2 regions of the Paenibacillus sp. 3LSP genome follow, and region 2 is predicted to be linked to the other one. Evidence: riboswitches for the same ligand, from Rfam matches in the RefSeq annotation. Region 2 holds a riboswitch; the other holds the start of a gene.
The links. Region 2 has a riboswitch for FMN ahead of RW092_RS09725 (DMT family transporter). Riboswitches for the same ligand answer to the same signal wherever they lie in the genome.

Region 1 (3,566 bases), on a different contig from region 2:
TTCGCCGCCATGGCCCGCTCCAAATTCACACGGCTGCCGGGTTTCAAGTCCTTCAGATTGGTGTTGCGGAACGTCTGCGGCATCACGTCAACCGAGAAGGAGGAAGCATCAAACGACGTGGCGGTCAAGCAAACGCCGTTCACTGAGATGCTGTCACCCAGCTTAATGCCTTCGGTAACTACCTTTGCCGCAATGTTCAGAATCATCGCTTCCCCTTTGCGGCTGATCGATTTCATAGTGCCGATTTCTTCCACAAGTCCTGTAAACATTAGTGATCTCCCTCCTTCACCTGCACCCAGACCGGTACTCCTCTGATGCACACATTATCCCCGATTTGTTCGACTTCCATGTCGCGCAAGGTCACCGCATCCCGCATGAGATCATATCCGGCGAAGTTAAAACTTGCAGGGGCATCCACGCCTCCAATCAGCTTAGGGGCTAGGAAAAGTACGATCTCATCCACCAGTTGTTGTTCCAGCAGCGAACCGTTAAGTCGTCCGCCACCTTCAACGAGGATAGAAGATATCCCGCGTTGACCGATTTGAACAAGCGCATTCCGCAGATCAACCTGCGGGCCGCTGCCGCAGCGGAGAACTTCCGCCCCAAGGTGAGTGAGGCGTTCAACCTTGTCCGGATCGGCCTGTTCCGTCGTCACAATCCAAGTGGGAGATTGCCCGTCCCGCAGGACTTGGGCCGTCTCAGGAATGCGGAGCGTTGAATCCGCAATGATGCGAATGGGCGACAGCCCCGGAACGGATAATCGGGTAGTCAACTGCGGATCATCCGCCAGGATCGTCGAAACGCCCACCATTATGGCTTGGTGTTGATGGCGCATCGAGTGGACGATTTCTCTCGCTTTCTCATTGGAAATCCACTTGCTGTCCCCTGTCCGGCTTGCCAGCTTCCCATCCAGCGTGCTGGCGGATTTGATCGTCACATAAGGCATGCCTCTCGTGATGAACTTAATAAAGCGGCGATTCAGCTTCAAAGCTCGTTCACGCAACACACCCACTTCAACTTCAATTCCGGCAGCACGCAGCATTTCAATGCCTTTGCCGGCAACCAGCGGATTCGGATCTTCACAGGCAACTACGACGCGCCGCACCTTCTCCTGAATCAATCGCTTGGCACAAGGCGGGGTCAGTCCGTGATGGCTGCAAGGCTCTAAGGTGACATATACGGTGCTCCCTTCTGCTTGGGAATCGGCCATGTTCAAGGCATGTACCTCGGCATGCGGAGTCCCCCGCTTCAAGTGCGTGCCCAGCCCAACCAAGGCCCCATCCTTCACGACAACGGCACCAACGACTGGATTGGTCCCGGTTTGTCCTTGTGCGCGCTCCGCCATATCTAACGCCAGCGCCATGTAATATTCGTCGTCAATCACCTTCATCCGCGGTCCTCCTTACGCCAATCCGTGAAGCGAAGAATACAAAAACAACCCTGCCGCAATCCGGCAGGGCTGAACATGAGAGTAGTTTTACGCCTATCAAAAAGAGCACTTTCGTCTACCCACTGTCGCCAAAACACGACCCTAAAATCGTACAAAACGACAAATAGACCAAAACGAAAGCTTGGCAACGTCAAGACTCTTCACCACCCAAGGTATGTGAAAAATATAACTTGATCGTTTGAAGCTCTTTAGGTACGAACACCTTCGCAAATAAAATAACGTATGTGCTCTCGCGTTTCCTTCTCCCATCCAGACTATACTGTCGGTCCCGGAATCTCACCGGCTCAGCCGCATGCTTACGTAAGCACTGCGGGTCACGGACTTGTGCTTCATCGAACGGACCGTCCAATGAGCCATCACCGTCGGTAGGGAATTTCACCCTGCCCCGAAGGATTGCTAATTATTAGATTTTGCATGACTGCAAGACGAATGTTAGCACTAATTTTGTAAAAAATCAAGCACACCTGTCACAGCACCAATCCCCTTCTTCCTCGCGGTTCTTGCAGAGTGCATAAAAACTGGCCCAAAGAGCCAACCTTAAGAACGATATCGATAACCAATTCTATTTCTCAGGAGGAATGAACGTGGCAAAACCGGATAATCGCTCCGACAATGTGAGAAAGATTCAACGCAACATCCAAAACACGATTAAGAACTTCCGTGAAGGACAAGATTATCTCAGCGAGCATGCTGATGAAATCTCCCCTCAGGAGAAGCAGCAAATCGAGGAGAAGAACGAGAAACGACTGCGCGCCATCGAGGGCTTCCGTGAAGAAGTGAAAGACGAAGCCGCCCACCAAAGAAATTCCTAAACCAACGAAAAAGGGGCCCCGCTCATGCCAACTTGGCATAGCGAGGGCCCTTTTAAGTTTGCGAATTAAATTAAGCTTCGTCCCAGACGGTAACTTCTTTCATTTTATCCCCGGGACGAATTTGATCCACGTACTCCATCCCCGATGTCACTTTACCGAAAACGGTATGCACGCCGTCCAAATGCGGCTGCGGTTCATAGACGATAAAGAACTGGCTGCCGCCGGTGTCTTTGCCGGCATGGGCCATCGATAAGACCCCGCGCTCATGCTTCGTCACATTGGTATCCGTTTCGCATTTGATCGTATACCCTGGGCCGCCTGTGCCGTTGCCGATCGGGCAGCCGCCTTGTGCAACAAACCCTGGGATCACGCGATGGAACGTAAGTCCGTTATAAAATCCGGAGTTGGCCAGCTTCTCAAAGTTTGCGACCGTTCCAGGAGCTTCTTCAGGCAGGAACTGAATTTCGACTTCTCCGCCTTTTTCCAAAACGATTTTACCTTTTTTCATATCGTATACACACCCTTCTTCATCAACGTCTAGGACAAACCTCTTACAGTTTACTAGAAAATCCGCATACAAGCAAAGCAAGGCCTGATAGGAAACGACAATTCGCTCCCTCTCAGGCCTTGCTGTTTCATAAGTTCCTGCTTATTTCAGCGATGGCTGCTTTGCAATCCGTTCTGGAATCACGTCACAAGCGAGCAGATCCTGCAACGACTCGCGCTTCACGACGAGATCGCTGCGTCCGTCTTGCACGAATACGACGGCCGGACGGCGAATCCGGTTGTAGTTGCTGGCCATCGCGTAGTTGTACGCACCGGTGCAAGATACGGCGAGCAGATCGCCGCTGTTCACCTTCGGCAGCTCTACGTCCCAAATCAGCATATCGCCGCTTTCGCAGCATTTACCGGCGATCGACACGGTCTCCTCATTGGCATCGTTGGCGCGGTTGGCTAACATTGCCTCATATTTCGAACCGTACAGCGCCGGACGTGGGTTGTCCGTCATCCCACCATCAACGGCCACATATTTACGCACGCCAGGGATATCCTTGCTTGTACCTACCGTATACAGCGTTGTGCCGGCATCACCAACGATGCTCCGACCCGGTTCAACCCAAATTTCCGGAAGCTGCGGATAATTCGCGAACTCCCGTTTCACTGCATCCGTAATCGCTCCTACGTAATCAGACACCTTCAACGGCGTGTCGCCTTCCGTATAACGAATGCCAAAGCCGCCACCTAGGTTAACCACCTTGAAGGTCACACCAAGCTGATCCTTCACCTGCATTGCAAAAGCCGCA
Region 2 (3,566 bases):
AACCATCGAATCGGCATTTGCCATCACTTTGGTGGCTCGTGAGGATAACCGCGATTCCGAGCCGATTCAGAAGCTGGCAAAGGCGATTTCTAGTCCAGAGGTCAAGCAGTTCCTCGAGGACAACTACGACGAGATTGCGCTTCCGGCGTTTTAATTTAGTGCCCTGGCACGAATCTTGGTATAGTACCTGCTGATCGGAATAGGTCAAACTTCCCTCCTCATAGGATGATGTTAGCATGATCCATATGGAGGAGGGGAGTCGATGCAGGTTCATATCGTCCAGCCGGGGCAAACGACATATCGTATCGCACAATCCTATGGCATACCTTATGAAGATATCGTTGAAGCTAATGAATTGCCGAATCCGGAGAGGCTCGTGGTTGGACAAACCTTGGTCATCCCGAACGTCGGCAACTATTATTGGGTCCGGCCTGGGGACAGCTTATGGTCGATCGCTCAACGATTTGGATTAAGTTATCATGAGTTGGCCCGCGTGAATGCCATCAGCGTAGATCAACCCCTTTCGATCGGGTTTCGGCTGTACATTCCGCCGCGGCCGCGAAGAAGAGCGGAGTTTAACGCTTATGTAGAGCCGCGCGGCGGAACGGTCTCTGCAGCGCTGGAGGAAAGTGCGCGGGAAACCGCGCGATATCTGACCTACCTGGCTCCGTTCAGCTTCCTAGCGCAACGGGACGGCTCGCTTCGAGAGCCGCCGCTCAATCAGTTTCCGGAAATTGCTCGGGCAAACCGGGTTGTCCTGATGATGGTGATCACGAATCAGGAGAACGACCAGTTTAGCGATGAGCTTGGCCGGATCTTGCTCAATGATATCCCGATTCAAGATCGGTTTCTGGACAACATCGTCACGACCGCAAACCGATACGGATTTCGGGATATTCATTTCGATTTCGAGTTTTTGCGGCCCGAAGACCGCGAGGCATACAACGCCTTCTTGCGTAAAGCCAAAGCGCGATTCGCGGAGCAGGGCTGGCTGATGTCGACTGCTTTAGCGCCAAAGACCAGTGCCGATCAGAAAGGGAAATGGTATGAAGGGCATGATTACCGGGCCCACGGTGAAATCGCCGATTTTGTTGTGATCATGACCTATGAATGGGGCTACAGCGGTGGACCGGCTCAGGCAGTGTCGCCGATTGGTCCTGTCCGCCGGGTACTTGAATATGCGCTGACGGAAATGCCGGGCTCCAAGATCATGATGGGGCAAAACCTATACGGGTATGACTGGACGTTGCCATTTGTGGAGGGAAGCTCCGCAAGGGCGATTAGTCCGCAGCAGGCGATTCAAATTGCCGCGCGGCATGGCGTCGCCATTCAATACAGCGAGCGGGATCAGGCACCTTTTTTCCAATATTGGGATGCGGAAGGTCGGGAGCATGAAGTTTGGTTTGAGGATGCTCGCTCGATTCAAGCGAAGTTTGACCTGATCAAGGAGTTAGGGCTGCGCGGAATGAGTTATTGGAAGCTGGGTTTAAGTTTTCCGCAAAATTGGCTGTTGCTTGAAGACAATTTCGAGGTGGTCAAACGGGGATAACTTTGATTGATTGGGACGCGAGTAAACTTTGTGATTTTTGTAACAGAGTTGCTTGACAGCCTGCGGTATGATAGAAGCAACTTAAGTAATCCAAAATTAAATGAATAGAGATCTTCGGGGTAGGGTGAAATTCCCGACCGGCGGTGAGGTTTCGTCAAGAGGAAACCGCAGCCCGCGACTCGCGGATGGCTTTCATAGCCTGAAGTGACTGACTTGGTGAGAATCCAAGGCCGACGGTATAGTCCGGATGGGAGGAGATCAATGAAGCTTAAAGTTTGAATCAGGGACCTGTCATGGTCGCCTGCCAAGCTTATTTGGTCAGCCCTCGCAAAGCCTTCAGGAAGGTCGATGCGGGGGTTTTCTACGTAGACCCTCTATTCAAGAAGGGGACAGACACCATGGAGAAAGTCAAAGTAAGCAGTGGTATGCAATTCTCAGCCGGAGTGAATGCAGGAGCGCTTGCCGGCGCATCCGGTCCGATTCAACATTCGCCGAGAACGGCTCAAGCCCGCAAATCGCGCAGCGGTTTCTGGCTTGTCGTGTTGGGGGCAGCCTTGTGGGGCGTTGACCCGTTGTTTCGGGTCATCCTGCTGAAGTCGCTCACCTCGGCGCAAATCGTACTGATTGAGCATCTGATTATTGCGCTTTTTGCCATCCCGGTCTTATGGAAAAATCGCTCTGAGCTTAAAGGGCTGGGTTGGCGTCAAGGAGGCGCGCTGCTATTCATTTCGTGGGGCGGTTCGGCGATTGCCACGATTCTGTTTACGTTAGCTTTGTCGAGCGGAGATCTGAACGCCGTCCTGTTGCTGCAAAAAATGCAGCCGCTGTTTGCCATCCTGCTGGCCGGATTGCTGCTTAAGGAGAAACTGCCGCGCTACTTTTTCGGATATTTGCTTATTGCGTTGCTGGGCACGTATCTGCTGACCTTCGGTTTTACGATGCCGATTGGGCATTGGAGCGATTTCGTGCAGATCGGCAGCCTGCTCTCATTAGGGGCAGCCGCCTTGTGGGGCGGATCCACGATAATGGGGCGGTTGATGGTCGGGACGATGAAATATGAGACAGTGACATCGTTGCGGTTTATTTTGGCGTTGCCGCTGTTGCTGGCGATCACTTGGAATGAAGGGGCTGCATGGAGCCTGCCGACCGGCACCTCGCAAATTGCTGCATTTTCCCTCAATATGCTTGGACAAGCGTTGTTGCCAGGCCTGCTAAGCTTGCTCGTCTATTACAAGGGGCTGACCACAACCAAAGCGTCGGTCGCGACTCTGGCGGAGCTAAGCTTCCCAATGGTTGGCGTTCTGATTAACTGGATTGCGTTCCAGCAATTGATTACAGTCGCCCAAGCCTGTGGGTTCGTGCTGATATGGGGCACGTTATTCCTGATCTCCCGCCAGGGAGATACCAACCACTAATTTTGCAAAACGATGAAATAGCGGGGATCTCCTCCTGTTTGACAGGAAGGAAATCCTCGTTTTTTTTTTCAATCTCTGCATCCTCTTTGGCGAAATTTGTTATATGATAAGAAAAAGTATCAAATAAGGATGAAGATTATTTCGTGGGATGGAGACGGTGGAAAGTTTCATGTTGGATCTAAAATTAGATATGGGAACGGAATTCGTATTGCTCGTATTGGGCCATCTTCTGACCATCATTCTCTTTAGTGCATACAAGTTCCGTAATTCCAAACAGTCAGTGATGGACGTGTTTTATGCCGCCAAATGGCTGCAGGCTGTAACCTGGGGTTTGTTTATATTATCGGAAAATACACCGGGCATGGCCGTGCTCACAGCGGCGAATTTGTTTTTACTGCTGGGGGCTGCCTCTGAAATGGTTGCATTTCTGCAAGTGACTGACGGATTTAGCACCAAAGCGAGGAGGTTCTACGTATATTGGACCGCAGCGGGTATGACAGCCTACCTGTTGGTTGTTCTCCTGCATAATACCGCTTCACTTCGCATTGCTGTCGTCTCCTTCTCTATCGCGGTGATGCTGGCGATCCCTGCCGTTCGGTTAG

Region 1: another riboswitch for FMN. It lies ahead of ribD (bifunctional diaminohydroxyphosphoribosylaminopyrimidine deaminase/5-amino-6-(5-phosphoribosylamino)uracil reductase RibD); the one in region 2 lies ahead of RW092_RS09725 (DMT family transporter).

What each region holds. Positions count from the first base shown of each region.
Region 1 is NZ_JAWDJI010000059.1:29,989-33,554, reverse strand. Features, by position in the region: gene ribE (riboflavin synthase) at 1-269, opposite strand, end outside; gene ribD (bifunctional diaminohydroxyphosphoribosylaminopyrimidine deaminase/5-amino-6-(5-phosphoribosylamino)uracil reductase RibD) at 269-1,390, opposite strand; FMN riboswitch at 1,684-1,847, opposite strand; gene tlp (small acid-soluble spore protein Tlp) at 2,035-2,262, shown strand; gene RW092_RS04320 (peptidylprolyl isomerase) at 2,333-2,770, opposite strand; gene lysA (diaminopimelate decarboxylase) at 2,912-3,566, opposite strand, start outside.
Region 2 is NZ_JAWDJI010000122.1:4,008-7,573, forward strand. Features, by position in the region: gene RW092_RS09715 (MetQ/NlpA family ABC transporter substrate-binding protein) at 1-154, shown strand, start outside; gene RW092_RS09720 (glycoside hydrolase family 18 protein) at 263-1,549, shown strand; FMN riboswitch at 1,656-1,812, shown strand; gene RW092_RS09725 (DMT family transporter) at 1,948-2,964, shown strand; gene RW092_RS09730 (GGDEF domain-containing protein) at 3,134-3,566, shown strand, end outside.